Regions from separate parts of the Streptomyces sp. NPDC051064 genome, predicted to be linked through region 2. Evidence: riboswitches for the same ligand, from Rfam matches in the RefSeq annotation. Region 2 holds a riboswitch; each other region holds the start of a gene.
What was found. Region 2 has a riboswitch for cyclic di-AMP ahead of ACIBCU_RS08390 (NlpC/P60 family protein). Riboswitches for the same ligand answer to the same signal wherever they lie in the genome.

Region 1: linked by a shared signal. The riboswitch ahead of ACIBCU_RS31935 (transglycosylase family protein) and the one ahead of ACIBCU_RS08390 (NlpC/P60 family protein) in region 2 are both predicted to bind cyclic di-AMP.
Region 3: linked by a shared signal. The riboswitch ahead of ACIBCU_RS20105 (LysM peptidoglycan-binding domain-containing protein) and the one ahead of ACIBCU_RS08390 (NlpC/P60 family protein) in region 2 are both predicted to bind cyclic di-AMP.

The regions. Positions count from the first base shown of each region.
Region 1 is NZ_JBITFK010000010.1:250,226-260,586, forward strand. It holds gene ACIBCU_RS31905 (hypothetical protein) at 1-115, shown strand, start outside; gene ACIBCU_RS31910 (serine/threonine-protein kinase) at 112-1,668, shown strand; gene ACIBCU_RS31915 (SurA N-terminal domain-containing protein) at 1,839-2,495, shown strand; gene ACIBCU_RS31920 (nucleoside triphosphate pyrophosphohydrolase) at 2,525-3,520, shown strand; gene ACIBCU_RS31925 (cytochrome P450) at 3,517-4,812, shown strand; gene ACIBCU_RS31930 (transglycosylase family protein) at 4,918-5,895, shown strand; cyclic di-AMP (ydaO/yuaA leader) riboswitch at 6,186-6,357, shown strand; gene ACIBCU_RS31935 (transglycosylase family protein) at 6,358-7,050, shown strand; gene eno (phosphopyruvate hydratase) at 7,382-8,668, shown strand; gene ACIBCU_RS31945 (septum formation initiator family protein) at 8,763-9,233, shown strand; gene ACIBCU_RS31950 (DUF501 domain-containing protein) at 9,322-9,867, shown strand; gene ACIBCU_RS31955 (Ppx/GppA phosphatase family protein) at 9,900-10,361, shown strand, end outside.
Region 2 is NZ_JBITFK010000002.1:336,579-346,939, reverse strand. It holds gene ACIBCU_RS08410 (cobalamin B12-binding domain-containing protein) at 30-443, opposite strand; gene ACIBCU_RS08405 (esterase/lipase family protein) at 796-1,725, shown strand; gene ACIBCU_RS08400 (M23 family metallopeptidase) at 1,963-3,582, shown strand; gene pcrA (DNA helicase PcrA) at 3,630-6,068, opposite strand; cyclic di-AMP (ydaO/yuaA leader) riboswitch at 6,327-6,487, shown strand; gene ACIBCU_RS08390 (NlpC/P60 family protein) at 6,486-7,646, shown strand; gene ACIBCU_RS08385 (hypothetical protein) at 7,708-8,061, opposite strand; gene ACIBCU_RS08380 (NlpC/P60 family protein) at 8,417-9,487, shown strand; gene ACIBCU_RS08375 (GNAT family N-acetyltransferase) at 9,500-10,255, shown strand; gene ACIBCU_RS08370 (response regulator transcription factor) at 10,269-10,361, opposite strand, start outside.
Region 3 is NZ_JBITFK010000005.1:416,551-426,911, reverse strand. It holds gene ACIBCU_RS20145 (LysR family transcriptional regulator) at 1-703, shown strand, start outside; gene ACIBCU_RS20140 (FCD domain-containing protein) at 731-1,012, shown strand; gene ACIBCU_RS20135 (NUDIX domain-containing protein) at 1,082-1,510, shown strand; partial or broken gene ACIBCU_RS20130 (hypothetical protein) at 1,547-1,973, opposite strand; gene ACIBCU_RS20125 (heavy metal translocating P-type ATPase) at 2,138-4,411, shown strand; gene ACIBCU_RS20120 (NAD(P)H-dependent oxidoreductase) at 4,487-4,939, shown strand; gene ACIBCU_RS20115 (helix-turn-helix transcriptional regulator) at 5,025-5,420, opposite strand; gene ACIBCU_RS20110 (hypothetical protein) at 5,577-5,807, opposite strand; cyclic di-AMP (ydaO/yuaA leader) riboswitch at 6,165-6,350, shown strand; gene ACIBCU_RS20105 (LysM peptidoglycan-binding domain-containing protein) at 6,355-7,221, shown strand; gene ACIBCU_RS20100 (hypothetical protein) at 7,449-8,072, shown strand; gene ACIBCU_RS20095 (sugar isomerase) at 8,186-9,079, opposite strand; gene ACIBCU_RS20090 (MBL fold metallo-hydrolase) at 9,486-10,361, shown strand, end outside.

The DNA.
Region 1 (10,361 bases), on a different contig from region 2:
ACCCGCCGCGCCGTCCGACACCCCGAGGCCCGCCGCCCCCCAGCGCCTCGACCAGGTGCGCGCCGAGCTCGACGAGCTGAGCGACTACCTCCGCAAGGAGGGCGACAGCCGGTGAACGGGCGTGTCATCGCCGGTCGTTACCAGCTGGCGACGATTCTCGGCCAAGGCGGCATGGGCCAGGTCTGGACGGCGTACGACCAGCGCCTCGACCGCAGGGTCGCGGTGAAGCTCCTGCGCCCCGACCGGGTGGCCGGCCCCACCGGCAGCGAAGCCGCCGACGATCTGCGCCGCAGGTTCGTCCGGGAGTGCCGGGTCACCGCACAGGTCGACCACCCCGGTCTGGTCACCGTCCACGACGCGGGCAGCGACGGCGACGACCTCTTCCTCGTCATGCAGTACGTCGAGGGCGCCGACCTCGCCGACCATCTCGCCGAGCACGACCCCTACCCGTGGCCCTGGGCCGTGGCGATCGCCGCCCAGCTGTGCGCGGTGCTCTCCGCGGTGCACGCCGTGCCGATCGTCCACCGGGACCTCAAGCCCCGTAACGCGATGGTGAAGCCCGACGGCACCCTCACGGTGCTCGACCTGGGCATCGCCTCCGTCATGGACACCGACACCACCCGGCTGACACACACGGGCTCACCGATCGGCTCGCCGGCCTACATGGCCCCCGAGCAGGCGATGGGCGGTGCCGTCGGCCCGTACACCGACCTCTACGCACTCGGTGTGCTCCTGCACGAACTCCTCAGCGGTGACGTGCCGTTCGCGGGCTCCACCGCACTCGGCGTCCTGCACCGCCACCTCTACGAGCCCCCGCTCCCGGTCAGGCACATCCGGCCCGAGGTCCCCGAGGCGCTCGAAGCACTCGTCCTGCGGCTGCTCTCCAAGGACCCGCAGGACCGCCCCGCCTCGGCCCAGGAGGTCTACGAGTCCCTGCGGCCCCTGCTGCCCGCCGGCGGCACACCGGCCGGGCCCCTCGACCCGACCCGCCCCTTCCTCCGCCCGCACGCCCCCTGGCCGGACCGGGCGGCCGCCCCCGCGCCGGTGCCCGTCCCCGGCCGGCAGGCACCCGCCCCGCCCCGGACACCGCCGGCCAGGCCCGATGTGGCACAGGCCGTCGACGACGTGAAACGGCTGCTCGAGGAGGGCCGCATCACCCAGGCAGTCGACATCCTCGGGGGGATCCTGCCGGCCGCCGCCCTGGAGCACGGCGAACACTCACCGGTCGTCCGGATCCTGCGCAAGCAGTACGCGGCGACGCTGATGGACGACGGCCAGTACCGCCGCGCCCTCCCCGAGCTCCGCCGCCTCGCCGACGACCGTGCGGCGGAGGCGGGCCCCGCCGACTCCCAGACCCTGCAGTTCCGTTACGACGCCGCGCAGTGCCTGGAGCAGCTCGGTGAGGCGGCCGCCGCGCTCGCCGAGTACCGCGCCGTCCTCCCCTACTACGAGAACGGCTACGTGACGTCCTCCGGCCCCGGCCGGGCCTTCGACATCCGCCACCGGATCGGCCACCTCCTGCTCGGGATGGGCGACCACACGGCGGGCCGCGCCCAGTTGCAGACCCTGCTGTACGACACCGAGCGGGCCTACGGACCGCACCACCCGCTCCCCACGGAGCTCCGCCGGCAACTGACCCACCACCAGGATGTACGCGGCTCGGTGTGAGGCGGCGGACGGCCGGAACAGGCCGGCCCGAAGGGATTTCGTCCGTGACCCCGCACTGACCGGTCCGGAAATCGTTGGTCGAAGCAGTGGCCCGAATCACGTCCACTGCCTAACATCGATCACCGCAAGGCTTTGTGCACTGATGCACAAACTCTCCCCGGGAGGCTCCTTTGCACCGCCGACGTCGCACCGCGCTCGCCCTTACCGCCGCAACGCTCGTCGCGGCGCCGCTCCTGACCGCCTGTGGCAGTGAGGCCCATCCCGGTGCTGCGGCCGTGGTCGGCGGCGACCGGATCGACGTGGCCACGGTCCAGGCGCAGGCGGCCGACGTGCGCACCGCGCAGCAGGACTCCGAACGGTCCGTGGACCTGGTGACGAAGTCGGGCCAGCTGACCCGGGTCAAGCTGTCCGGCCTGATCTTCGGGCGGGTCCTGGACCGCGCCGCGAAGGACGCCGGGGTGAGCGTCAGCCGCAAGGAGGTCCAGCAGATCCGCAGCGCCGCCGCCGAGCAGTCCGGCGGGGACGAGGGCGTGAAGACGCTGATGCTGGAGCAGCGCTGGGTGGCGCCCGGCCAGATCGAGGCGAGTCTGCGCCAGGAGGTCCAGCTCCAGAAGCTGGCCCAGGCGCTCGGCGCCGACCTGCAGAACCCCGTCGGGGTGCAGGCGGTCGGCGAGAGCCTCACCAAGGCGTCGAAGGCGCTGCACATCGAGGTCAATCCGCGCTACGGCAGCTGGGACAACAAGAAGGTCCAGCTCAGCACGTACAAGGCCCCGTGGATCACCCAGGTCACGCCGGTCCAGGGGCAGGAGCCCGAGGCAGGCGCCTGACCCCGCCCGACCGGAGGTAGGTTCGGGGTGTGAACGCTGAAGACCCCGGCCGTATCGTCCTGCTCACCGCCAGCCACCGGGTCGCCCCCGGTCTGCTGTCCTGGCCCGCCTGGCAGACGCTGCACGCGGCGGACCGCGTGCTGTGCGCCGAGTCCGGCCATCCGCAGCTGCCCTATCTGCGGGAGGCGGGGGTGGCCGTGGAACACACCGCGCCCTCGGCCGAGGACCTGGTGGACGACTGCGCGGGCGGCCGGACCGTGGTGGTGCTGGTGGGCGGCGAGGGGAACCAGCCGCTCACCGACGGCCTGGCCCGGCTCGGCGGCTCGGGCCGGGTGCAGATGCCGGACCTGGAGCTGCTGCCCGGTTCGTACGACCTGCCGGGCGCGCGGCTCCTGGACCTGGTCCAGGTCATGGACCGGGTCCGGCTCGAATGCCCGTGGACCTCGCAGAAGACGCACGAAGGACTCGCGAAGTACGCCATCGAGGAGGCGTACGAACTGGTCGAGGCCATCGAGGACGGCGACCGCGAGGAGCTGCGCGAGGAGCTCGGCGACGTACTGCTCCAGGTCGTCTTCCACGCCCGGATCGCGCAGGAGGACCAGGAGGAGCCGTTCGGCATCGACGATGTCGCGGCCACGATCGTCGAGAAGCTGATCCACCGTCATCCGCATGTGTTCGGCGACGAGACCGCCGAGACCCCGGAGGACGTCCACGCGCACTGGCTCCGTACGAAGGCGATCGAGAAGCAGCGCGAGTCGGTCACCGACGGGGTGCCGCTCGGCCAGCCCGGTCTGGCGCTGGCCGCCAAGCTCGGCAGCAGGGCCCGGGCCGCGAGCCTCGACGCAGCGCTCCCCGAGGGCGACGGGGTCGGCTACCGGCTGCTCGCTCTCGCCGTGGAGGCCGAGCAGGACGGCACCGACCCGGAGGCCGCCCTGCGGGCCGCCGCCCGCGCCTACCGGGACGCGATCCGGGCGGCGGAGGGCCTCGGGGGGCCCGGGGCCGCTCCGGACGGCGTCGAGGAGTGAACGACAGCCCCGGGACGGCTCCCACGCCCGACGCAGCCCCCGAACTCTTCACCTGGGAGTTCGCCACCGACCCGTACCCCGCCTACGCCTGGCTCCGCGAGCACAGCCCCGTGCACCGCACGAAGCTGCCCAGCGGTGTCGAGGCCTGGCTGGTGACCCGCTACGCCGATGCCCGGCAGGCGCTCGCCGACACCCGGCTCTCCAAGAACCCCGCCCACCACGCGGGCTCCGCCAACGCCAAGGGGAAGACGGGCATCCCGGGGGAGCGCAAGGCGGAGCTGATGACGCACCTGCTGAACATCGACCCCCCGGACCACACCCGACTGCGCCGGCTCGTGTCCAAGGCGTTCACTCCGCGCCGGGTCGCGGAGTTCGCGCCGCGCGTGCAGGAGCTGACGGACCGCCTCATCGACACCTTCATCGAGGAGGGGAAGGCGGACCTCATCCATGACTTCGCGTTCCCTCTGCCGATCTACGCGATCTGCGACCTGCTGGGCGTGCCCCGGGAGGACCAGGACGACTTCCGCGACTGGGCGGGCATGATGATCCGGCACGGCGGCGGACCGCGCGGCGGGGTGGCCAGGTCGGTCAAGAAGATGCGCGGCTATCTCGCCGAACTCATCCACCGCAAAAGGGAGAATCCCGGCGACGACCTGATCTCCGGGCTGATCCGGGCGAGCGACCACGGCGAGCACCTCAGCGAGAACGAGGCCGCGGCGATGGCATTCATCCTCCTTTTCGCCGGTTTCGAGACGACCGTGAACCTCATCGGCAACGGCACCTACGCGCTGCTGCGCAATCCGTCCCAGCGCGAGCGCCTGGAACGCTCGCTGGCCGCCGGGGAGACGGACCTGCTCGCCACGGGCATCGAGGAGCTGCTGCGCTACGACGGCCCGGTGGAGCTCGCGACATGGCGTTACGCCACCGAACCCGTGACGCTGGGAGGGCAGGACATCGCGGCGGGGGACCCGGTTCTCGTGGTGCTGGCCGCCGCCGACCGGGACCCGGAGCGGTTCCAGGATGCGGACACCCTGGATCTCGCGCGCAGTGACAATCAGCACCTCGGATACGGGCACGGCATCCACTACTGCCTGGGTGCGCCGCTGGCCCGGCTGGAGGGCCAGGTGGCGCTGGCGACGCTGCTGAGGCGCCTTCCCGACCTGCGGCTTGCCGCGGAACCTGCCGATTTGCGCTGGCGCGGCGGGCTCATCATGCGTGGACTGCGCACGCTTCCCGTGGAGTTCGGTCCCGGACATCGGGTGGAAAAAAGTGACAGCCTGTCAACTCTGTGACTTTCACGTGATCTCCGCTGCATCGACTTGTGACACACGTTCGAGTACGGCTAGGTTCACCGTTCGACTCACCCGTCACACGTCAGTCACACGGAAGGCAATCCCATGGGCTCCGCGACCGGCAGACACCGTCGCCCTCGTCAGGCACCCGCCATCGTCGTCGCTGCAGGCGTCACCGGATCGGCCATTGCCATCCCGCTGCTCGGCGCGGGCGGCGCACAGGCCGCCGACGCGTCGACCTGGGACCGGGTCGCCGAGTGCGAGAGCGGTGGCATGTGGAGTGCCGACCTCGACAACGGCTACTACGGTGGCCTGCAGCTCTCGCAGGACACCTGGTCGGCCTACGGTGGCACGGCGTACGCGCCGCGCGCCGACCTCGCCAGCCGCTCGCAGCAGATAGCGGTCGCGGAGAAGATCCTGGACGACAAGGGACCGCAGGCGTGGGCCAGCTGCTCGGTGATCTCCGGGCTCTCCCTGGACGAGGGGCTGCCCGGCGTCGACCCGGGCGGCGAGGAGTCCGCCGAGCCCTCGGCCGAGCCCTCGGATTCCGCGACGCCGTCCGGGACGCCTTCCTCCGACGCGACCGACCCGGCGGACAGCTCGGACGACGCCGCCACCTCGGACGACTCCGACGCGAAGGGCGAGGCGGGCCGGGACGCGTCCGACGGCAGGACGGGCGAGGGTGACGAGGCCGGCACGACGCCGTCCGCCACTCCGTCCCCCGAGGCCTCCGGGACGTCCGGCGCCCCGAAGGGCGGCACGGAGGAGGGCGGCAAGCACCGCGGCACGCCGGCCCCTGAGGCGACCGCCAGGACCGGCCAGGACGACGGGCGCGAGTCCGGCCGCCACGCCTCGCGCGGTGAATCCGACGCGCGTCAGGGCGCGGAGGGGACGTACACCGTCCGCGAGGGCGACAACCTCTGGGCGATCGCCGACGCGCAGGAGCTTCCCGGCGGCTGGACCGCGCTCTACGCGGCCAACGAGGACGAGCTGGGCTCCGACCCGGACCTGATCCTTCCCGGCCAGACCCTGGACCTCGGGGCGGACGCGCAGGGCAGCCGGGCGGAGGCCGCCACCAACTGATCAAAAGCGTGAAAACACCCCGAAAGAGGGGGTAGTTCAGAGGCCTATGTCCGCTTATGCGTAAGTGAGACATGGGTCTCTTTGCTTCAACTGGTGCGTCCGGTCCGCCCGCTCCGTCCATATTGGCTCCGACCTGCGAAAACGACCCTCCACGTGGGGGCGTTACGGGCTGATTAGTCGTTATGTCCATCTTTGAATGTGGGGGTTGCGTGTGTTTACGGTCGGAGCCGCTCGCACCGCGGGCACCTTCGACCGTCACGCCGAATCCTGCCGTCGGCCGAAGGGAACCGACGCGTAAAGCGCCGTAGGCAGGAGCGGGGGACCCAGGTAAGCGCCGGACCCGGCCGTCGGAAGACGGGCGGAGACACGGCTAGGGGTGAAGTCGTCCGAAAGTGAGGGCGACCGGGCAACTCACAGGCCCGAACCCGACAGCTCACCTCGTAGGCGTCGGTGAGGAGAACCATGCTGCTTTCCAGCAAGGGCAAGCACCGTCGCCCGTCCAAGGCCGTCCGTGTCGCGACCCTGGCCGGTGTCGCCGGTGCCGCAGTCGCCGTACCGCTGATGGGCGCGACCGGCGCCTCCGCCGCCTCCGTCGACACCTGGGACGCCGTCGCCCAGTGCGAGTCGGGTGGCAACTGGTCCATCAACACCGGCAACGGCTACTACGGCGGCCTGCAGTTCTCGCAGTCCAGCTGGGCGGCCGCCGGCGGCACCCAGTACGCCTCCCGCGCCGACCTGGCCACCAAGGACCAGCAGATAGCCGCCGCCGAGAAGCTCCTCGACCTTCAGGGCCCGGGCGCCTGGGCCTGCGCCGGCGCCGGCGGTCTGACGAACGACGGTGTGGACCCGGGTGTCGACACCGGCTCCGCGAAGAACGGCGACACGGCCCCGCAGGCCGCGCCGGAGCGCAAGGCCGAGCAGCCCACCACGCGCAGCGAGAAGCGCACGGCTCCCGAGAAGACCGTCACCACCCCCACCGGTGAGAAGGTCGAGAAGGGTGACGGCGAGTACAAGGTGAAGTCCGGCGACACCCTCAGCAAGATCGCCGACGCGAAGAAGGTCAAGGGTGGCTGGCAGAAGCTGTTCAAGCTGAACGACGACATCGTCGACAAGGCCGACCTGATCTTCCCGGGTCAGCAGCTCCACCTGAAGTAGTCGGAACCCGAAGCAGTCGGTAGTACCCCGGGGTCTTCCTCCTGCCCCGGAGCCCGGCCCGGCGCGCAGACCCCCCGCGCGCCGGGCCGGGCCGCGTCCGGACCCTCCGACGGGGTGTGGACGCGGGCTCGCCGTAAGGGTGAGTGTTCAACTGTTGTGGTTACTCGTCAGTAGAATTCTGGAGCTTTGCCCGGAATGCAGGCCCTTGGGTCCTTTTTCGTCCCAGGGGACGGGCGGACGGCCGACGGAGCGCGCCGAGCCGGTTAGGCTCGTGGCGCAAGGCCACAGTGACCCTGCACAACCAGTGTCAGATCCCAGAAGGAGATGCCTCGTGCCGTCCATCGACGTCGTCGTAGCCAGGGAAATCCTCGACTCCCGGGGCAACCCCACCGTCGAGGTCGAGGTTGGCCTCGACGACGGCAGCACGGGACGTGCTGCTGTTCCGTCCGGCGCCTCCACCGGTGCGTTCGAGGCCATTGAGCTTCGCGACGGTGACCCCAACCGCTACCAGGGCAAGGGCGTCGAGAAGGCCGTCCTCGCCGTGATCGAGCAGATCGGCCCGGAGCTCGTCGGTTACGACGCCACCGAGCAGCGCCTCATCGACCAGGCGATGTTCGACCTGGACGCGACCGAGAACAAGGCCTCCCTCGGCGCCAACGCCATCCTCGGTGTCTCGCTGGCCGTGGCGCACGCCGCCTCCGAGGCCTCCGACCTCCCGCTGTTCCGCTACCTCGGCGGCCCGAACGCGCACCTGCTGCCCGTTCCGATGATGAACATCCTGAACGGCGGCTCGCACGCCGACTCCAACGTGGACATCCAGGAGTTCATGATCGCGCCGATCGGCGCCGAGTCCTTCTCCGAGGCCCTGCGCTGGGGTGCGGAGATCTACCACACCCTGAAGAAGGTCCTGAAGACCAAGGGCCTGTCCACCGGTCTCGGTGACGAGGGCGGCTTCGCCCCCAACCTCGAGTCCAACCGCGCCGCCCTCGACCTCATCCTCGAGGCCGTCAAGGAGGCCGGTTACGTCCCGGGCCGCGACATCGCGCTCGCGCTCGACGTCGCCGCGTCCGAGTTCTACAAGGACGGCGTCTACGAGTTCGAGGGCAAGTCCCGTTCGGCGGCCGAGATGACCGAGTACTACGAGGAGCTCGTCTCCGCGTACCCGCTGGTCTCCATCGAGGACCCGCTGTACGAGGACGACTGGGCGGGCTGGAAGGTCATCACCGACAAGCTCGGCTCCAAGGTGCAGATCGTCGGCGACGACCTGTTCGTCACCAACCCCGAGCGCCTCGCCCGTGGCATCGAGGAGGGCTCGGCCAACGCCCTGCTCGTCAAGGTCAACCAGATCGGTTCGCTGACCGAGACCCTGGACGCCGTCGAGCTGGCCCAGCGCAACGGCTTCAAGTGCATGATGTCCCACCGCTCCGGTGAGACCGAGGACGTCACCATCGCCGACCTCGCCGTCGCCGTGAACTGCGGCCAGATCAAGACCGGTGCCCCGGCCCGCTCGGACCGCGTCGCCAAGTACAACCAGCTGCTGCGCATCGAGGAGATCCTCGACGACGCCGCCGTGTACGCCGGTCGTTCGGCGTTCCCGCGGTTCCGCTTCGAGGGCTGACAGCCCGAGTCCGGAGCACCAGCCTCCGTCCGTCCCCGCATCCGGTCCCGTACCGTGTGCGGGGACGGACGTGCGTAACGGGGAGGCGTGAGACATGGCCGGGAAGGACCGCGACCGGTTCTCCACCGCGACCAGGCTGCGGCTGCTCGGTGAGCAGACGGCGGCCCGCGTCTACCGGTCCCAGAACCGCCGCCAGGCCCGCCGTTCGCGGCTCACCGGGCGGGCCGCGTTCCTGGCGCTGATCGTCTGCTCCCTGGTGGTCGCCCTCGCGTATCCCATGCGGCAGTACATCTCCCAGCGCGACCAGATCGCCGATCAGGAGAGGCTCTCGCGGGAGGCGCACGAGCGGACCGAGGAGCTGCGTGACGAGAAGGCGCGGCTCAAGGACGACGCGTACATCCGCCGTCTCGCGCGCCAGCACCTGCACTACGTGCTGCCCGGCGAGACCGGTTATACGGTGGTCGACCCGGACGCGGCCGAGGTGCGCCGGGGGGAGCCGGGGGCGACGGGGCGGCCCTGGCACTCGAACCTCTGGGACGGCGTCGACAGCGCGGACCGCGAATGACCCCGTCCCGGCACCGGGTTCCGTACCCGCGCCGCGTCTTCTCCCCGTACCGATTCATACAGTCCGACCGATGACATTCAAGGCAGGCATGGACACGCCCCCTCCGCAGACCGAATCCACCACGCCCACCGCCGCGGACATCGCCGCGTTCGAGCTCCAGCTCGGCCGGCCGCCGCGCGGGCTGCGCGCCATCGCGCACCGCTGCCCCTGCGGCAACCCGGACGTGGTCGAGACGCAGCCCCGTCTGGAGGACGGCACGCCGTTCCCGACGACGTATTACCTGACCTGTCCGCGTGCCGCGTCGGCGATCGGCACGCTGGAGGCCAACGGGGTCATGAAGGAGATGACCGAGCGGCTCACCACGGACCCGGAGCTGGCGGCCGCCTACCGCGCCGCGCACGAGGACTACATCGCGCGCCGTGACGCCATCGAGGTCCTGGAGGGCTTCCCGAGCGCGGGCGGCATGCCGGACCGGGTGAAGTGCCTGCACGTCCTGGTCGGCCACTCGCTGGCGGCGGGCCCCGGGGTCAACCCGCTGGGCGACGAGGCGATCGCGATGCTGCCGGAGTGGTGGGCGAAGGGGCCGTGCGTCACACCGTGCGGCTCCGACGACGCCGGGCCCGACGCTTCCTGATCCGCCGGTACACGTACAACCACAGGAGCCCCATGACCCGCGTTGCCGCCATCGACTGCGGTACCAACTCCATCCGCCTGCTCGTCGCCGACGTGGACCCCGCCACCGGAGAGTTCACCGAGGTCGACCGCCGGATGCGGATCGTCCGGCTCGGCCAGGGCGTCGACCGGACCGGCCGGCTGGCCCCCGAGGCGCTGGAGCGCACCTTCGACGCCTGCCGCGAGTACGCGGAGGCGGTCAAGGAGCTCGGCGCCGAACGGATCCGGTTCGTCGCCACGTCCGCCTCCCGCGACGCGGAGAACAGCGACACGTTCGTCCGCGGCGTCCTGGACATCCTGGGGGTCGAGCCGGAGGTCGTCACGGGGGACGAGGAGGCGCAGCTCTCCTTCGACGGCGCCACCAAGGAACTGGTGGGCAGCGACCACCTGGAGAAGCCCTACCTCGTCGTGGACATCGGCGGCGGCTCCACCGAGTTCGTCGTCGGTGACGACCGC
Region 2 (10,361 bases):
GGACTCCGCGGACTCAGGCCTCCGCGGGCTCAGGCCTCCGCGGACTGGCGGACGTGCGTGTTCACCCAGTCCACGATCGAGGCCGTCGTCGCACCCGGGGTGAAGATCTCCGCGACCCCCTGCTCCTTCAGCGGAGCGATGTCCGCCTCGGGGATGATGCCGCCGCCGAAGACCTTGATGTCCTCCGCCTCGCGCTCCTTCAGCAGCTCGATGACCTTGGCGAAGAGCGTGTTGTGAGCACCCGAGAGGATCGAGAGACCGATGGCGTCGGCGTCCTCCTGGATCGCGGTGTGGACGATCTGCTCGGGGGTCTGGTGGAGCCCCGTGTAGATGACCTCCATGCCCGCGTCCCGCAGCGCCCGCGCGATCACCTTGGCCCCGCGGTCATGGCCGTCGAGGCCCGGCTTGGCCACCACCACACGGATCGGACCGGTCACACCCATCAAAGCCTCCACATGCGTTTCCCGTGCCCGGAGGGCCGGTGATGTGAACGAACGTTATCCACAGCATCCCGCACGGTCTCGTTTCGCGGTGGACCGGGAGGGGGAAATCACACATGGGACATGTTCGCCGGCGTCGTTCCCAGCACCGTGCGGCCGATCAGCCGCACGGGGAGCGCCGCCAGGGGAGCCGCAACGAGGTCGTCGTACCACCGCGCCGTCAGCCGCACGGCACGGTGGTACGGCCCACGGCCGCATCATGGCCGCCGGGCCGCCGGTCACCTCCGCAGCACCCCCGTGAGGGCGTACGGGGCAGGGAGCCGCCTCCCCCGCATGCCAGTGCAGGAGGTCGGCCATGAAGGTCCTGTCCTTCCTACCCCTACTGCTGCGCAGGCCGTGCCTGCGCCCCGCCTGGCTGTCGTCGACGCTGATCAGAGCCACCGCGCTGGAGCTGGTGATCCTCGCCGGGCATGTGCTCATCTACCCCTCCGGCCTCGCCCCTGAGCGCCGGCACCGCACGCCCCCGCCCGACACCGGCGCCGGATCCGACGCGGAACCCGGGCGGCTCACCCGTTCGGCGGACACAGCTGACGCGGCTGACACGGCGGACACGACCGCACTGCCCTCCGCGGCCGACACCCGCCCGCCCGTCGTGCTCCTGCACGGCTTCATCGACAACCGCTCCGTGTTCGTCCTGCTCCGCCGCTCCCTGGCCCGGCACGGCTGGCACCATCTGGAGTCGCTCAACTACTCACCGCTGACCTGCGACATCCGCACGGCGGCCGAGCTGCTCGACCGCCACGTGGAGGAGATCTGCGCCCGCACCGGGCACCGCGAGATCGACATCGTCGGCCACAGCCTCGGCGGCCTGATCGCGCGGTACTACGTGCAGCGGCTCGGCGGGGACCGGCGGGTCCGCACCCTCGTCACCCTCGGTACACCGCACAGCGGCACCGCCGCCGCCCCGCTGGCAGGCGCGCACCCCATCGTGCGCCAGATGCGCAGCGGATCGGATCTGATCGAGGAGCTGCGTCGCCCCGCCCCGGGCTGCCGGACACGGTTCATCAGCTTCTGGAGCGAGCTGGACCGGGTGATGCTGCCCGTCGAGACGGCCTGCGTCGATCACCCCGACCTCGACGCGGTGAATGTGCGCGTCACGGGAATCGGCCATCTCGCCCTGCCGGTCCACCCCGCGATCGCGTCCGCGATCCGTCAGGCACTCGAGTCCGACGGCGCGTCCCTCGGAGCTCCGGGAGCTGCTCCGGGAGCCGCCTCCGTCGCCTGATCCCCCGCCTCAGGCCCCCACACGCCCCCGTCGAATAGAACAATTGTCGAACATAGAGCCAAGGCTGCCTCTCCGGTCCACCGAAAGGCGGCCGATTGCCCGTTTCCTGAGGGGCTGAAAGCCGCCGAAGATTGTCGTCCTCACCTACCGCCGGGTACAGTCGCGGCCACTACTCACCCTGGGATCCCCCCACCGGACCCCGGAACAGGTCCTGCTGCCGAGGCGAGAGAGAAGTTGGTGAACGACCAGCACCCCCACGCCGGGTATGCCGGATACGACAGCCAGTCCACCGGCAGCTTCGACACCGACCCGCTCTTCGGAACCCTGCCGGGTCAGCACGACAGCAGCCACGGAACGACGTACGGCGGCGGCTACGCCCCGGCGTACGACGGCGGCTACGGCGGCGGCCAGTGGGACACCGGAGCGCATCAGCAGGCCTCGTACGACGCCTATGACGCCCAGGCCCACCCCCCGCAGGCGCCCCAGGGCTACGACACGACGGCCGCCTGGATGCCCGAGGCCGGAATCCCGGCCCAGGCCCCCGCCCCCGACGCGACGGGCCAGTGGGACACCACGGGCTGGGACCACACCGGCCAGGCCGGCCAGTGGGCGACGGGCGACACAGGCGCCTTCCCCACCACGACGTTCGAGACCACGGCCTACGCGACCGGCACGTACAGCGTGCCCGCCTTCGAGACCACGGGTTACGAGAGCTACGCGACGCCCGACACCGGCACCTTCGACGCCACCGCCTGGAACACCGGCGCCACGCCCGAGGACGCCGCGTACGCACCCGCACAGACGTCGTATCCCTCGTACGAACACCAGTCGGCGTCCTACGAGCCGTACGAGACCGCCGAGTTCGCCTCCCACGACGGCGTCGGCGCCCAAGACCTCCACGACCTCCACGGCGCCCAGGACCCGCACGACTCCCCCGGCTCCCACGACCACGCCGGAACCGCCGGGGACGGGATCGCACAGACCGACCCGTACGCCGAGGCTCTCGAAGCCCGCGGTGAGCCCGAGCCGCTCTCGGACGTCGTCGACGTGACCGCGGAGTCCGCGTCCGTGGCCGCATCCGCCCGCCCCGTGAACCGTTCCGCCGCCCCGCGCGGCGGCCGGGGCCGGCGCCGTACCCCCGCGAAGCGCTCGGCGCTCCTCACCGTCGCCGTCCCCTCCGCCTGCGTCATGAGCGTCGCGGGCATCGCCGCGGCCTCGGTGAGCGGTGTCGGCGGAGGCGAGGAGACGAAGGACGAGACCGCGTCCATGGCGGCCGCCGACACGGTCAAGCCGGCCGTGGCCAACAACAAGCTGGACACCCAGCTCGCCAACCTCAGCGCCGACGCCGAGAACTTCGCCGACCGCGCCAGCCGCACCCAGGAGCGCATCGACCTGAAGGAGCGTCAGGCCGCCGAGAAGAAGAAGCGCGAGGAGGAGGCCGCGCGCCGCGAGGCCGCGCGTCCCAAGTTCATGCTGCCCGTGAAGCAGCACGGCCTCAGCGCCACCTACGGCCAGGCCGGTGTGAACTGGATGTCCGTCCACACGGGCATCGACTTCCCCGTCTCCTACGGCACCCCCGTCATGGCGGCGACCGACGGCACGGTCCGCACCCAGTGGAACAGCGCCTACGGGAACATGGCCATCGTCACCGCGGCCGACGGCACCGAGACGTGGTACTGCCACCTCAGCACCACCAAGATCCGCTCCGGCTCGGTCAAGGCGGGCGACGTCATCGCCTACTCGGGGAACTCCGGCAACTCCACCGGCCCGCACCTGCACTTCGAGGTACGGCCCGGTGGCGGCTCCGCGATCGACCCCATGCCCTGGCTCCGCAGCCACGGCATCAACCCGAACTGAGTCCGGCCGTCACATGAGGGCTGCCCCCCTGTGACGGCCGGCCCGGGTCAGAGCTTCTCGACCGGCGCGTAGCGCAGCAGCAGCTTCTTGGGCCGCTCGTCGCCGAAGTCGACCGTCGCCTTCGCCTGGTCGCCGAACCCCTCGACCGCCGTCACCGTGCCCAGGCCGAACTGGTCGTGCGTGACCCGGTCCCCGACCACCAGCGTGACCACCGGCTTCTCGGAGGTGCGCCGGGTCGCGAACCCCGACGGCCCGGACTTCGAGCGCGACGAGGACAGCGACGACGTGATGCCGGACGTCGGCCCCGCCGGAGCCGCCATCGGCCCCTTGCGCTTCCACTCCAGGTGCTGGTCCGGGATCTCCTCCAGGAACCGCGACGGCGGGTTGTACGAGGGCTGCCCCCACGCACTCCTCATCGACGCCCGGGTCAGATACAGGCGCTCCCGGGCGCGCGTGATGCCCACGTAGGCGAGCCGGCGCTCCTCCTCCAGCTCCTTCACCTGTCCCAGCGCGCGCATGTGCGGGAAAACGCCGTCCTCCATGCCCGTCAGGAACACCACGGGGAATTCGAGGCCCTTCGCGGTGTGCAGCGTCATCAGCGTGACGACGCCGGAGCCGTCCTCGTCCTCGTCGGGGATCTGATCGGCGTCGGCGACGAGCGCGACCTTCTCCAGGAACTCGGCGAGGGTGCCCGCACCCTCCTCCTCCGCCCGCTCCTGCTCGAATTCGAGAGCGACGGACGCGAGCTCCTGGAGGTTCTCGATACGGGTCTCGTCCTGCGGGTCGGTGGATGCCTGGAGTTCGGCGAGATAGCCGGTCCGCTCCATGACGGCCTCCACCACGACCGCCGGGCCGGCGCCGGACTCCACGATCGTGCGGAGCTCCTCCATCAGCGTGTTGAACCGCTTCACGGCGTTCGCCGACCGGGCCGCCATGCCGTACGCCTCGTCCACCCGGCGCAGCGCCTGCGGGAAGGAGATCTTCTCGCGCATCGACAGGGCGTCGATCATCGCCTCGGCCCGGTCGCCGATGCCCCGCTTGGGCACATTGAGGATGCGGCGCAGCGGGACGGTGTCCTCGGGGTTGGACAGCACCCGGAGGTAGGCCAGGACGTCCCTGACCTCCTTGCGCTCGTAGAAGCGCACTCCGCCGACCACCTTGTAGGGCAGTCCGACGCGGATGAAGATCTCTTCGAAGACACGGGACTGGGCGTTCGTGCGGTAGAAGACGGCGACGTCGCCCGCCTTCGCGTCCCCGGAGTCCGTCAGCCGGTCGATCTCGTCGGCGACGAACTGCGCCTCGTCGTGCTCGGTGTCCGCGACGTAGCCGGCGATACGGGTGCCGGCGCCCGCGTTCGTCCAGAGGTTCTTGGGGCGGCGGCTCTCGTTGCGCTCGATGACGGCGTTGGCGGCGGAGAGGATCGTCTGTGTGGAGCGGTAGTTCTGCTCCAGCATGATCGTGGTCGCGTCCGGATAGTCCTCCTCGAACTGGAGGATGTTGCGGATGGTCGCGCCGCGGAAGGCGTAGATCGACTGGTCCGCGTCACCGACGACGCACAGCTCGCCCGGGGCGTCGTCCTCGCCGGCCGGGCCCACCAGCTCGCGCACCAGGGTGTACTGGGCGTGGTTGGTGTCCTGGTACTCGTCGACCATGACGTGCCGGAAGCGGCGGCGGTAGTGCTCGGCGACGTCGGGGAACGCCTGGAGCAGGTGGACCGTCGTCATGATGATGTCGTCGAAGTCCAGGGCGTTGGCCTCGCGCAGCCGCGCCTGGTAGAGCGCGTAGGCCTGGGCCAGCGTCTTCTCGAAGCCGTCGGCGGCCTGACCCGCGAACGTCTCCTCGTCGATCAGCTCGTTCTTCAGGTTCGAGACCTTCGCCGTGAACGACTTCGGCGGGTAGCGCTTCGGGTCGAGGTCCAGATCGCGGCAGACCAGCGCCATGAGCCTCTTGGAGTCGGCGGCGTCGTAGATCGAGAACGAGGAGGTGAAGCCCAGGCGCTTCGACTCACGGCGCAGGATCCGCACACAGGCGCTGTGGAAGGTCATGACCCACATGGCGTTGGCGCGCGGGCCCACGAGGTCCTCGACGCGCTCCTTCATCTCGCCGGCGGCCTTGTTGGTGAAGGTGATCGCGAGGATCTGCCCCGGATGGACCCCTCGCTCGGCCAGCAGATGGGCGATCCGGTGGGTGAGCACCCTGGTCTTGCCCGAGCCGGCCCCGGCGACGATGAGCAGGGGGGACCCGGCGTGCACGACGGCGGCACGCTGCTCGGTGTTCAGCCCTTCGAGCAGCGCGGCGGAGTCGGTGACGGGGCGCGGGGCACCGTCGCGGTAGTAGGCGTCACGCGGCGGCGGAGGCGCGTCGAAGACGTCCTCGAAGAGGCCCTCCGGCACCGCTTCGGGCGCGTGCTCCTCGGGGGGCGGCGGGGGGCCGTCCTCCGCTTGCTGGAGGCCGGTCAGGAAACTGTCGTCAAAGAGGCTGCTCATCGCCTCACGAGTCTAGGCGGCCGCACCGACAGCCCGGGGCCGCATCGGCGACAAGGGCCCCGGACCGTGTGCGTAACGAGATCATCCACCCACAGAACGTGAGATTCCAGGGTGGTTCCCCGGCCCGTGGACCGCCACCCGGAAAAGGTCACGAAAATGTATCGGGCATATCGAACATCAACCTTCACAGGGACACCACGGGTTGGCTAGCGTGCTCCGACGGGTGCCCCGTACCCCCTTGAGGCGAACCGCGCCACACGGGCACCCCCGCCGAATCCGTACCCCCCGAAGGGTGTCCGGAACCGGGGACCCACACGCAGCACCGGGGTGAATCGGTCCGTCTCCACCGGACCGTAGGGCAGCCTTCCGTTCCGCCCGAACCCGACAGCTAACCCGGTAGGCGGTCCACGGAAGGAGATGCCGGCCTTGGCGTCGCATCGCAAGCCGCGCACCCGGGTGCGCACCACCACCCCCGCCGTCGGTCTCACGACCGCGGCGCTCGCCTCCGTCACCCTGCTCTCCACGCAGAGCGCGACGGCAGCCCCCGCCGAGCCCAAGCCCAGCATCGAGGAAGTGCAGAAGAAGGTCGACGCCCTGTACCGGCAGGCCGGCACCGCGACGCAGCAGTACAACAAGGCGAAGAGCGCGTCGGCCGAGCAGCGCTCCAAGGTCGACGCGCTGCTGGAGGCCGCGGCGAAGCGGGCCGACAAGCTCAACGAGACGCGCCGGGAGCTGGGCAACTACGCCGCCGCGCAGTACCGCAGCGGCTCGATCGCCCCGACGGCGACGTTCTTCCTCGCGGACGACCCGCAGTCGTACTTCGACCAGGACCAGCTGATGGCCCGGATGACCAGCCAGCAGCAGAAGGCGGTCGCCGACTTCCGTACGCAGCAGAAGGAGGCGGCGGCGAAGCGCGTCGAGGCGACGAAGAGCCTGGAGACGCTCACCGAGTCGCAGGCCACGCTGCGCACCAGCAAGCAGCAGGTGCAGACGAAGCTCACCGAGGCCCGCTCGCTGCTGTCGGAGCTGACCGCCGAGGAGAAGGCGCGACTCGCGGAGCTGGAGCGCGAGAAGGAGGCCGAGGCCAAGCGCAAGGCCGAGGAGCTGGCCCGGCAGCAGGCCGCGAAGGAGAAGGCCGAGCAGGCCGCCAAGGAGGAGGCCGCGAAGGAGGATGCCGGCTCGGGCACCGGCACGGAGACCGGCGGCACGGGCTCCGACAGCGGCTACGCCTCGAAGGCCGAGAAGGTCCTGGCCTTCGCACGCGCCCAGATCGGCAAGCCGTACGTCTGGGGGGCGACTGGCCCGTCCTCGTACGACTGCTCCGGGCTCACCCAGGCGGCCTGGAAGGAGGCGGGCGTCGATCTGCCCCGCACCACCTGGGACCAGGTCGAGGTCGGCACCCGGGTGGCCACGGCGGATCTGCAGCCGGGAGACCTGGTCTTCTTCTACGACGACATCAGCCACGTCGGCATCTACAAGGGCGACGGCATGATGATCCACGCGCCGAAGCCGGGTGCGAACGTCCGCGAGGAGTCGATCTACTACATGCCGATCTACGGCAGCGTGCGCCCCGCGTGACGCGCGGCAGCACCACCGGCGGGCGGGCCCGGGGCACAGCCCCGGGCCCGCCCGTGCGCGCTCAGGTCCAGAGCGTGGCGATGAAGATGTTGGCGACCGTCAGCCCGCCGACGGCGGCGAACGCGCCCTTGCCGACCTTCTCCTCGTCCCGCTTCACGTAGACGAGCGCCAGGACCACGATCAGGACCAGCAGCTTGACGCCGATCTTGACGTTGTTCACGCTCTGGTCGTCGGCCTGGTTGAGCCCGACCAGGGCGACACCCGTGACGAGCATGGTGAGCGCGCCGTGCAGCATGGCCGGGACGAAGCATGCCGTGCCTGCCCCCATGGCCTTCATCTGGGTCAGGAAGCCGCCCAGCAGGGAGGCGATACCGATGATGTGCAGGGCCACGAAGACATTGATGAGTACGTCCATGGCCGCAGCCTAACCGCGGCCATATCACCACTCTTCGGCCAGGTACGACTTACTGATGAGTTCCCCCGGACCCTGCGCGGATTGCCGGACTCCGGTTGATTTTTCCGGTCAACCGACGGAAACGAAACAGCATATGAGGGCAATAGCTGTCATTACACCTCTTCCCTGTGCGCCGGGTTTAGCGTCCCTCCCAGGTGACCGGCTCTGCACCACCGCCCCCGTACCGGGCGGCTCCCGGTCGCCCCGCCAGGAATCCGGCGGCGGGCCACTCCCCCCTGTGGTGACCCGCCGCCGGACCCCGGCGGGCCCGCGGCACCCACCGACGGGCAGTCGAACGGAAGGACGCACCACCCCCGTGGCCGCCCATCGAGAAGCCGCTCACCGCAAGCCCAAGCAGCGTCTGTTCACCGGGCCTGCTGCCCGCACAGCAGCCACCCTCGCCCTCGCCGGGGCCGCGACCGCGACCGCCCTCGAAGGCGCCGCCCAGGCCGACCCCCAGCTCACCCCGGCCCAGGTCGAGGCCAAGGTCGACCGGCTCTACCACGACGCCGAGGTGGCCACGGAGAAGTACAACGGCGCGAAGGAGGAGGCGGCGGCCTCCGAGAAGTCCCTCGAAGCCCTCCGGGACGAGGCCGCCCGCAGGACCGAGCGTCTCAACGCCTCGCGCGACGCCCTCGGCTCGTTCGCCACCGCGCAGTACCGCAGCACCGGCATCGACCCCGCCGTCCGGCTGGCCCTCTCCTCGGACCCGGACGAGTATCTGGAGCGCGCCTCCTACGAGGACCGGGCGGGCGACCGCCAGGCCGGTGCGCTCCAGGGCGTACGCCGACAGGTCAGCGACATCGCCCAGCTGCGCGCCCGGGCGAAGGACGAGCTGGAGGTCCTCGCCTCACGCCGGGCCGACCTGAAGAAGCACAAGGACGCGGTCCGCACCAAGCTCGCCGACGCCCGGAAACTCCTGGCCGGCCTCACCGCCGAGCAGCGCGCCGGCTACGAGCGCTCGGCCGACGCCGCGCACGGCGGCAGCGCCGCCCGGGCCGGCCGGGGTGCCCCACGCGGTTCCGTGGCCGCCCCCAACGCCCGCGCGGCACAGGCCGTCGACTTCGCGTACGGGGCGCTCGGCAAGCCGTACGTCTGGGGCGCCACCGGACCCGCGTCCTTCGACTGCTCCGGCCTCACCCAGGCCGCCTGGCGCGCGGCGGGAGTCTCCCTGCCCCGTACGACGTACACCCAGATCAACGCGGGCCAACGCGTCTCCCGGTCCGAACTCGCCCCGGGCGACCTGGTCTTCTTCTACTCCGGGGTCACCCACGTCGGGCTCTACATCGGCGGCGGCCAGATGATCCACGCCCCGCGCCCAGGTGCCCCCGTCCGTATCGCGCCGATCAGCGAAATGCCTTTCGCGGGAGCGACACGGGTCGCATAGGCTCCCGGGCCCATGGACACCGCCATCCAGCATTACGCCCGTACGCTCGCTCTCCGCTCGCCGGACCACTACCGGGTCGGCCCCTTCACGGTGCGCCACAACCCGGGCTGGGAGCTGAAGTTCGCCAACTACGCCATCCCCGACCAGGGGGCCGAACCCACCGCACAGGACGTCGCCGACCTGGTCGCCGCGTTCCGTGAGCACGACCGGCTGCCCCGGCTGGAGTTCCTGCCCGCCTGGGCGCCCGCAGTCGAACCGGCCCTGCTGGCGGCCGGTTTCACCGTCGAGAACCGCGCACCCGTCATGGCCTGCACCGCCGACGGCCTGCTTACGCCCAAGCCGGTGGACGGCCTCCGCATCGCCGAGCCCGTCACCGACGCGGAGTTCACCTCCGCGGCCGCCGTCCAGCACACCGGTTTCGGCGGGGAGGGCGGCCCCGACGACGGCGAGATCGCCTGGCTGCGCCGGGCGACGGAGAGCGGCGGCGTCTCGGGACTGGCCACCGTGGACGGCCGCCCCGCCGGCGCGGGCGGCTGCTCGCCCCCGGCCGACGGCATCGGCGAACTGGCCGGTCTGGCCGTCGCCGACGCCTTCCGCCGCAGGGGCGTCGGTGCGGCGCTCTCCGCCTGGCTGACCCGCACGGCATTCGAGCGCGGCTTCCACACCGTATGGCTGGAGCCGGGCGGTCCCGACGTCGAGCGGATCTACGCGGGCGTCGGCTACCGCAGGACCGGCGAGAAGCTCAACATCTCGCTCGACCCCGCCTGAGCACGGGCCGGGCTCAGACCAGCCGTCGCGCCGTGGCCCACCGGGTCAGCTCGTGCCGGTTGGAGAGCTGGAGCTTGCGCAGCACGGCCGAGACATGGGACTCGAC
Region 3 (10,361 bases), on a different contig from region 2:
CGTCACACCCACCGCCGCCGGTCACGCGATGCTCGAAGAGGGCAGGTCGCTGCTGGCACAGGCGGGGAACGTCACCTCGCGGGTACGCCGGGCGGCCGAGCAGCGGAACTCGGTGACGGTGACCGGGCCCGGCTGTGACGCCGCTCTGCTGGACGGCATGATCCGGGCGTACAACGAGACCGGTCCGCGGCATCCGGCCCGGATGACCGTCGGCACGATCGACGACCAGCTCGACCGATTGCGGTCGGGGCAGGCGGACATCGCGCTTCTGCGCGCCGCGCTGCCCGGGCACGGACTGGACAGCGTGGTGCTCCGCCACGAAAGCGTCAGCGTGCTGTTGGGGACCGGGCACCGGCTGGCGGACCGGGAGACCCTGACGATCGCCGACCTCGCAGGCGAACCACTGCTCGGCTGGCTCGGCCCGGGCGCCCAGCTCAACGACCCGGGCCTCTGGCCGGACGGACTGCCGGGCACGCCGGGGCCCCAGGTGAGCGACGGTCTGCAGATGCTGGCGGTGGTCCGGCTCGGGCAGGCCGTCGCGCTCGCGGCCCCGCCGGCCGACGGCACCGGAGCGCCCGAGGGAACTGTCGGGATCCTCCTGGAGGACGGGCCGGCCGTGCCCCTGCGGCTGGTCTGGCCGCGGGAGCGTTCGACACCGGCCGTCCGACGCTTCGTCAGGCACAGCGTCGCAGCGGCCGGCTGAACCACCGGCGCTGGTCCTGAGAATTACCTGGCCGGACGCCGCGCCGCCGCCGAATCGGGCGACGCCGCGTTCCTCGACGCGGACGTCGCCCTGCACGCGGCCGTGGTCGCGGCGGCACACAACCCCGTACTCTCGGCGCTGTTCACCGAATTCGTCCCCACGCTGCGAAAGGGGCTGATCGACATGCTCGCCCTGCTCGAACTGCGCTCCGGGGACCCAAACCACGGCGACGAGGGCCACGCCTCGCTGGTGGACGCCGTCGCACGGGGGACGGCGACGCTGCAGGCCGTACGCTCCGCGAGGAGCTGAAGCAGACGCTCGCCCGGCTCACGTCGCTGTAACGGGACTCGCCGTCGGCCGAGAAGGAAGGGGACGGGGATGAGCAGGCCGAGAATCCGTGTCGCCGCGTATGTGATCCGTCGTCGCGAGGGCGCGGAGCTGCTGGTGTTCGACCACGTCGGCATGGCTGACGCCGGAACCCAGGTTCCCGCAGGGGGAGTCGAGCCGGGCGAGGAGCTGTCCCACGCCGTTCTGCGGGAGGTCGCCGAGGAGACCGGCCTGCTGACCGCCGGCGTGATCCGGCCGGCAGCCGTCGACGAGAGGCCGCACCCGCTGACGCGGCAGCCGCGCCGGACCACGTTCTTCCTGCTGCGGGCACCGGAGGACACGCCCGACGCCTGGGTCCACCGGGTGGGGGGTGACGGCGTGGACGCCGGCCTCACCTTCGCCTGCCGGTTCGAGGCCCTGCCTCTGTGGCGGCCTTTGGCCGACGGGCAGGACGCGTGGCTGGGGAACCTGGAGCTCTGAGGGGGACCGGGAAGCCGCACCGGCAGCCGCCGTACGTCAGTGGCCGTGGCCCCCGTCTTCGTGCTCGTCCGAAGGCGTCGCCGGACGGGGGGTGTCTGCCCCCGCCCCGGACGGGACGGTGAAGGCCGCCGTCCGGACGGTGCCGTCGTGCTTGAAGTCCAGGAAGAGCCGGCAGGTGGCGGAACTGGCGCCGTCGCGGTGAACGAGACCTCCGGCCCGGCTTCCGTGGAACCGTCGCCTGGCTCCCCGTTGGGGTGCACGTGGAGATAGGTGAGGTCACCGGCGCGCAGGGCGACGAGATGCCCGTACGCGCCGAGATAGGGCTGCAGACCGGTGACGGGCCGGCCGTCCTTCCGCACCTGAAGGTGAGGTGCTCCGGCACGTCGGGGCGCAGGGTGCCGTTCAGGGAGACCGTGTACCCGTCGACCTCGGCCGTCAGGGCGGGCTTCGTAACCGCCCTCGGAGATCTGGAGGCCCCCCGGCCGGTGGGCCGGTGCTATACCCGTGGAGGGTATCTGTAACGGCATCGCGGAGACTTGCCACACATACGGGTGGGGGGTACACCTGGCCGAGGGGAAGAATACCCATGAAGGGTATACTGGGTTCCGTTCGGACGAGGAGCAGTAAATGACTTCAGCCATTCCCGGCGCCGACCGGGTCGAGCTCGCCATCGGCGGCATGACCTGCGCCTCGTGCGCGGCGCGGATCGAGAAGAAGCTCAACCGCATGGAGGGGGTCGAGGCCACGGTCAACTACGCCACGGAGAAGGCCAGAGTCGCCTTCGCCGGGGACATCTCGGTCGATGACCTGATCGCCACGGTCGAGGCCACCGGCTACTCCGCCCAGCGCCCGGCCCCGCCCCTCCCCGAGCCGGGCGACTCCGGCGAGCCCGCCCCCGGCCGGGGCGAGGACGAGCGCGCCGACGGGGAGCTGAGGTCCCTGCGCCAGCGGCTCGTCACCGCGGTACTGCTCGCCGCGCCGGTCGTCGCGATGGCCATGATCCCGGCCCTCCAGTTCGAGTACTGGCAGTGGCTCTCCCTCACACTGGCCGCCCCGGTCGTCACCTACGCGGCCTGGCCCTTCCACCGCGCGGCCTGGACCAACGTCCGTCACGGTGCGGCAACCATGGACACCCTGATCTCGGTCGGCACGTCGGCGGCGTTCCTCTGGTCGCTGTGGGCGCTCTTCTTCGGAACCGCCGGGATGCCGGGCATGACGCATCCATTCGAATTCACGATCAGCCGCGGCGACGGAGCGGGGAACATCTACCTGGAGGCCGCCGCCGGTGTCACGGCCTTCATCCTGGCCGGCCGGTATTTCGAGGCCCGCTCCAAGCGCAAGGCGGGCGCCGCCCTCAAGGCGCTCATGGAGCTGGGCGCCAAGGAAGTCACCGTGCTGCGCGAGGGCCGTGAGATCACCCTGCCCACGGCCGGTCTGCACGTGGGGGACCGCTTCCTGGTCCGCCCCGGCGAGAAGATCGCCACGGACGGGACCGTCGTCGAGGGCTCCTCGGCGGTCGACGTCTCGATGCTCACCGGCGAGTCGGTGCCCGTCGAGGTCTCCACCGGTGACTCCGTCACCGGGGCGACCCTCAACGCCGGCGGCCGCCTGGTCGTCGAGGCCACCAGGGTCGGCGCCGACACCCAGCTGGCCCGGATGGCCACGCTCGTGGAAGAGGCCCAGAGCGGCAAGGCCTCCGCGCAGCGCCTTGCCGACAGGATCTCCGCGGTCTTCGTGCCGGTCGTCATCGGACTGGCGCTCGCCACGCTCGGCTTCTGGCTCGGCTCGGGCGCCGGACTCACCGCGGCCTTCACGGCTGCCGTCTCCGTACTGATCATCGCCTGCCCCTGCGCACTGGGCCTGGCCACGCCCACCGCCCTGCTCGTCGGCACCGGCCGCGGGGCCCAGCTCGGCATCCTGATCAAGGGCCCGGAGGTCCTGGAGAACACCCGCAGGGCCGACACGATCCTCCTCGACAAGACGGGCACCGTCACCACGGGCCGCATGACGCTGCTGAAGGTCCACGCGGCCGCCTCCACGGACGAGGCCGAAGTGCTGCGCCTCGGGGGCGCGCTGGAGCACTCCTCCGAACACCCGATCGCCCGGGCCGTCGCCGAGGGCGCCGCCGGGACCGTGGGCACGCTGCCCACGCCCGAGGACTTCACCAACGTCCCCGGCCTCGGTGTGCAGGGCGTCGTCGAGGGCCACGCGGTCTTCGTCGGCAGGGAGAAGCTGCTGGCCGACTGGGCGATCGAGCTTCCCGAAGAGCTCAGGAAGGCCAAGGACCTGGCCGAGCAGGACGGGCGGACCGTGATCGCGGTGGCCTGGGACGGCGAGGCGCGTGCGGTCCTGGAGGTCGCTGACGCCGTCAAGGAGACCAGCGCCGAAGCGGTCCGGCGGCTGCGTGACCTCGGGCTGACCCCCGTCCTGCTGACCGGCGACAACAAGGCGGTCGCCGCATCCGTCGCTGCCGAGGTCGGCATCGACGAGGTCATCGCCGAGGTGATGCCGCAGGACAAGGTCGAGGTCGTCAGGAGGCTCCAGGCGGAAGGACGCAGCGTCGCCATGGTCGGCGACGGGGTCAACGACGCGGCCGCGCTCGCCCAGGCGGACCTGGGTCTGTCCATGGGGACGGGCACGGACGCCGCCATCGAGGCCGGTGACCTGACTCTCGTACGCGGGGACCTGCGGGTGGCCGCCGACGCGATCCGGCTCTCCCGCAGGACGCTGGGCACGATCCGCTCGAACCTGTTCTGGGCCTTCGCCTACAACGTGGCGGCCCTCCCGCTCGCCGCCGCCGGCCTGCTCAACCCCATGATCGCCGGTGCGGCCATGGCGTTCTCGTCGGTCTTCGTCGTCGGCAACAGCCTCCGGCTGCGCGGCTTCCGCGCCGCCGGCTGAAAGGGCGTCCGCGCCTCGCGGCCCCGCGTCCCTCGACGGGGACGCGGGAATCGGTGAACGGGTAGGTTCGGGGGCGTGGCCACTCTGCTGATCGTGCATCACACCCCCTCGCCCAACTGCCAGGCGCTGTTCGAGGCGGTGCTCTCCGGCGCGACGACGGAGGACATCGAAGGCGTCCGGGTCGTGCGACGGGCGGCGCTCTCCGCCACGGCCTCCGATGTGCTCGCGGCCGACGGCTACCTCCTCGGCACCCCGGCGAACCTCGGGTACATGTCCGGCGCCCTGAAACACTTCTTCGACCAGGTCTACTACCCGTGCCTGGACGGGACGAAGGGCCGGCCCTTCGGTTACTACGTGCACGGCGGCAACGACGTCACCGGCGCCGTACGGTCCATCGAGACGATCACCACGGGCCTCGGATGGCGGCGTACGGCCGATGCCGTGACCGTCACCGGTGAGCCGGGCAAGGCCGACACGGAGGCGTGCTGGGAACTGGGGGCTACCCTCGCCGCCGGACTGATGGGCTGACAGACTCCCGGCTACGGTCGCCCTCCCACCGCCCGGGTCGGCACCTCCTGGGTGATGCCGCTGCTCCCGGGCGGCAGATGCCGCGTCAGGTGCGGTCGATGTGCACGCTGGTCGACTTCACGCGGGCCGTGGCCTGCATGCCGACCTCGAGTCCCAGTTCCTCCACGGCTTCCCGGGTCAGCAGCGAGACGAGGCGGTGCGGGCCGGCCTGGATCTCCACCTGTGCCGCTACGTCGCCCAGCTTCACCGCGGTGACGATGCCGGGGAAGGCGTTGCGCGCCGAGGTGTAGGGGACCTCCTCCTCGCCGGGGGAGGCCTGACCGACCTCGATCGAGAACGCGGCCAGATCGCGGCCGTCGATGAGGCGGCGCCCGCCCTCGTCGCGATGGGTCGCTACCCGACCGGCGTCCGCCCAGCGGCGGGCGGTGTCCGGGCTCACGCCGAGAAGACGTGCCGCCTGCCCGATGGTGTAGGTCTGCATGTGATGCACGATATGGCTCAAAGGCTTGCATTTGCAAGGCATCTGTGGAATATACCCAGCATCTGCGCGTCTCTCGCGGGCCGGTCCCGCGACGTGCGAGCCTCCGCCGGGCGCCTGATCCGCCGACCGCACCCCCACCGCCCCCTGCCGCCCCGCTCAGCGCGGCTTCCAGGTGAGCTTGCCGCCGCCCACCCAGCGGATGACGGCCGGGTCGTCGAGGTCGTGGACCGGAATGCCGGCCGCCGCGGCGGCGATCAGCACATCCGTCATCGCCGTCGCGCTCCCGATCACCTCTCCGTCGATCTCCACGATCCGGAAGGGGGGATCCCCGGGCTGGACGGGCAGGACAGTGATCCGGGGCGCCGAGGCGAGAGGGCTTTCAGTCATAGGCGGATCGGTTCCACGTGGGCGCCCTCGGTATGCGCCTGGGTCTCAGCTGTGAGTCATATGCCCGATTTAAGGCGGTTTTTTGGAATTAATCCTGTAATCCATAAAAGGTCATTTCGTGTGACCTGGGGCCTTCGCGTGGGCGCAAATCGCCCGAATCGGACTCCGTGACCAGGGTCACCTTATGGGTCCCGGACGCAGGGGCGCGGCAGTCGGTTCCCTTCTGCGCCAAGAGAAATGGGCGGCGCGATGTGGGGTGGATTACATGAATTCCCGAGAATTGATCTTGCGAATGAATTGTGATCATCGCGCCAGGCTTGTTCCTTTCCCTATTTCTCGCCTACGGTCACCATCACTCCGGGCGGAACGCCGAATCCTGCCGCCGTCCGGTTACCCGACCACTTCTCGTACGGCAGGAGCGGGGGACCCAAGTAAGCGCCGATCCGGTTTCCGGAGCGGCTCGGGGTGAAGTCGCATTCGCGTGCGGCCGGGCATCTCCAGCCCGAACCCGACAGCTCACTTCGCAGGCGACGGAGAGGAATTCAGCATGCCCGAAAACGGTAAGCACCGTCGTTCCAGGACCAGTTCGCTCACCCGTGGCATCATCGCCGTGAGCACGGGCGGAGCCGCCCTGGCCCTTCCTCTGATCGGTGCGACCGGCGCCTTCGCGGCCCCGGCCCAGCCGGCCGCCGTGGAAAAGGCTGCGACGTCGACTGCCGCGTCCGGCAAGGGAATTGCCGCGCAGAAGTCCAAGTCCACCACCTATTCCGTGATCTTGGGTGACACCCTTGCAAAGATCGCGCGTGAGCATTCCGTGAACGGTGGCTGGAAGGCCCTGTACGAGGACAACGAGAAGGTTGTCGGCGCAAACCCCGACCTGATTCACCCGGGTCTGAAGCTGACCATCGGCGGCAAGGCCGAGAACAAGTCGGCGGACAAGGGCGACAAGGCCGAATCCAAGGCCTCCGCCTCGTCCGACCGTGCCGCGGAGAGCGCCGACCGCGCCGACCGTTCGGAGCGCACGAGCACCCCCACCGCCGCGGAAGGCGCACCCGCCGCCGAGGCCGCTCCGGCCGCCGAGCCGGTCTCGTACACGGACGACCTCGACGGCTGGATCAAGGAGTCGCTCGCCGTCATGGCCGAGCACGGCATCCCCGGCAGCTACGAGGGCATCCACCGGAACATCATCCGCGAGTCCGCGGGCGACCCCCAGGCCATCAACAACTGGGACATCAACGCGATCAACGGCGTCCCGTCCAAGGGTCTGCTGCAGGTCATCGACCCGACCTTCCAGGCCTACCACGTGCCCGGTACGTCGATGGACAGCTACGACCCGGTCGCCAACATCACGGCCGCGTGCAACTACGCCGCGGACAAGTACGGCTCCATCGACAACGTCTTCGGGGCCTACTGAGCCTCGCCGAGGCGGGACCGCTGGCGCACGGGCGTGTGACAGAGGGACAGAAGTGACGGGTGGTGCGGGTTCGGCGGAACCCGCACCACCCGTCGTCCGTTTTCCGGCGCCGATAGGGTCCGGAGGCTCGGCCGCCGTCGGCGTCAGGGCGGCCGAGGTGTCGCCGACAGGCCGGGCGGGGCACGGGTGACTGGTCTCGTACAGGTTCGTCGTCCATACTGCCCGCCGTGGAGCAGCGCATAGATTCGAACACCAAGCCCGAGTTCGCCGCGGGGACAGACCCGGCGTACATCCCCGGCCTGACGGCCCCTGCCCCCGCGCGGACGGAGGCGGAGGCGGAGGCGGAGAAGGCGGCGCCCCAGAAGCCCGAGGAGGCCGAGGAGACCCGGGAGACCGGGACTGCGGACGCGCTCGCCGAGGGGGCCGTGGATGAATCCGCGGCCGCCCCCGAGGACACCGCCGTGGACGACGCGGCCTCCGACGGCACGGCCGGGGACGACGATGAGGCCCCGGCCGACGGGACGGCCCCGGAGGCCGGGCCCGTGCCCGGCAAGAGTGCCGCCGATGAGGACGGCCCCGTCTTCGAGGTCAGCGACCGGCGCGGATCCATCAGAGTGGACGCGGACGGCGTCCGCTTCCGCCTCGACGACCAGGAGGCTGAGTTCGACTGGGCCGAGATCGGCGCGGTCGAGGTCAAGACCGGCCGCTTCGGGCGCCGGTTCACCGTGACGGTCCACCTGTCGAGCCGCCGGTGGTTCAACGCCGAGGTCGAAGCCGGATCCCGGGGCGACCTCAAGGGGTGGACGGCGGAGCTCGACGAGGCGCTGGACGCCTACTTCGAAGAGGCCTGACCTCTTCAGGGCCATGCCTGAGCACCGGGCCGGACGACCGGCCCGGTGGTCAGGGCCTCTCGTTCGGATCGCGCCGGATCCGAACGAAAGGCCCTAGGCATGCCGTGGAGCCGTCAGGCTCCCGGAGCCGTGCCGAGCACCACCGACCTGGTCAGATGGCGCGGCAGGTCGGGGTCGAGGCCACGGGCCGCCGCGCGGGCGATCGCCAGCCGCTGGACCCGGACCAGGTCGGCCAGCGGGTCCAGTCCGCTCTCCACCCAGCGGGCCCCGGTCGCCAGCACCTGCTCCCGTAGCCCTTCCGGAGCGGTGCCGAACATCCAGGTCGCGGTCCCGGCCGTGGCGATGCTGATGGGGCCGTGGCGGTACTCCATCGCCGGGTACGACTCGGTCCAGGACAGGGACGCCTCCTTCATCTTGAGCGCCGCCTCGTTGGCGATCCCTACCGTCCACCCCTGCCCCAGGAAGCTGAACTGGGCGCATTCCAGGAGCCCTTCGGGCAGCGGCTCCGCAAGCGCGGTCTCCGCGTCCCGTACGACGTCCTCGGTGTGCAGCCCGAGATGGGCCCGGAGCAGCGTCAGCGCGGTCGTCGCGAACCTCGTCTGGACCACGGACCGTTCGTCGGCGAAGTCGAGGACCACCACATCGTCGGCCGCGGCCATCACCGGGGTCCGCGGGTCAGCGGTGACGGCGACGGTCCGGGTGGCGCCCCGCAGCCGCGTCAGCAGGCCGAGGACCTCCGTGGTCGTCCCCGACCGCGTCAGCGCGACGACCCGGTCGTACGTGCGCCCGAAGGGGAACTCCGAGGCGGCGTAGGCGTCCGACTCGCCCTGCCCGGAATCCTCGCGGAGCGAGGCGTACGCCTGTGCCATGTAATACGACGTTCCGCAGCCGACGACGGCGATGCGCTCACCGGTGGCGGGCAGGGCCGCCTTCCGGTCGGCAGCGACCTCCGCGGCACGGCGCCAGCACCCGGGCTGGCCGGCTGTCTCGGTCTCGACATGCGACATGTCCGCACTCCGCTTCCACTGCTGCTCGCACCTGGTGGGACGGGGCTGTGTGAAATCGACGCCCACTTGTTCAATTCTGCATGTTACATGGGGTAATCGAGCAAGAACAAGCAAAGAGTTCACACCTCCGTTACCCGAGCAGGGTCGGTTTTCGGCCATGCTCGGTGGGTAGCCGACTCGATCCGGTTCCGTCGAAGCCGTGTGGGTATCGGTCGCATGGCGCGAACTCCGCTGCCGGCATCCCGTACATCAGGCGGAAAATCCCCTGTAGGACCGCTTCTCGGCGACCTCGGACGGTCACCGGGCGGTGGCGGGTGGCCCCGGTGAGGGGCGATTTCACGTCATCGGACGCGCGCGTTGGCCGAGTTCGAACGCGCGGCCGGAATACGGTCGGCATAATCAGCCCATGTCGATCACGGGTGGGGAAGTCGTGGACCTCGGCAGGGGTCTGTACGCCTGGCTGCCGCCGGAGCGGGGCTGGGGTCTGGCCAACTGCGGCCTGCTCGTGTCGCCGCGCGGGGGGCTGTGGATCGACACCCCGTACGACACGATGATGGCCGGTCAGTTCCTGGTGGAGAGCCAGAAACGGCTGCCCGACGGGGTGAGCGTCGACCGTGTGATCGTCACCCATGCCAACGGCGACCACTTCTGGGGCGCAGGGGTGCTTCCGGACGCGGAGATCATCGCGACCCGAGAGGCCCGGGAGCACATTCATTACGATCCCACCCCGCAGCAGCAGCACGCCCTGGTGGCCGGAAGTGATCCCTCCACTCCCCTCGGCGCGTATCTCGGCCGTCACTTCGGCGTCTTCGACTGGTCCGCCACCGACGTGGTGTCTCCGACGACCTACTTCACCGGAGAGCTCGAACTGACCCTGGGGGAGCACACGGTCCAGGTGTCGTCCCTGCCGCCCGCGCACACGGGGGGCGACCTGATCGTGTATCTGCCCGTGCAGCGCGCGGTGTTCAGCGGAGACGTCATCTTCTCCTCCACCCCCCAGCAGCCCGGGGACCACCCGGTGCACTGGGCGGGGCCCCTGGACAACGTGATCGACGCCTGCGAACGCGTCCTGGGCACCGGCGCCGAGGTGATCGTGCCGGGGCACGGGCCGGTGCTCGACCCTGCCGGAGTGCGCGGGCACATGGGCTACCTCGCGTACGTACGCGACCGCGCCCATGCCCTCCACGCGGCGGGAGTGCCCGCGGTCGAGGCGGCCCGCCGGGTGATCGCCGAGGGCCGGTACCCGGAGCTCGGCCTGTCCGAGCGGCTCGTGGTGACCATC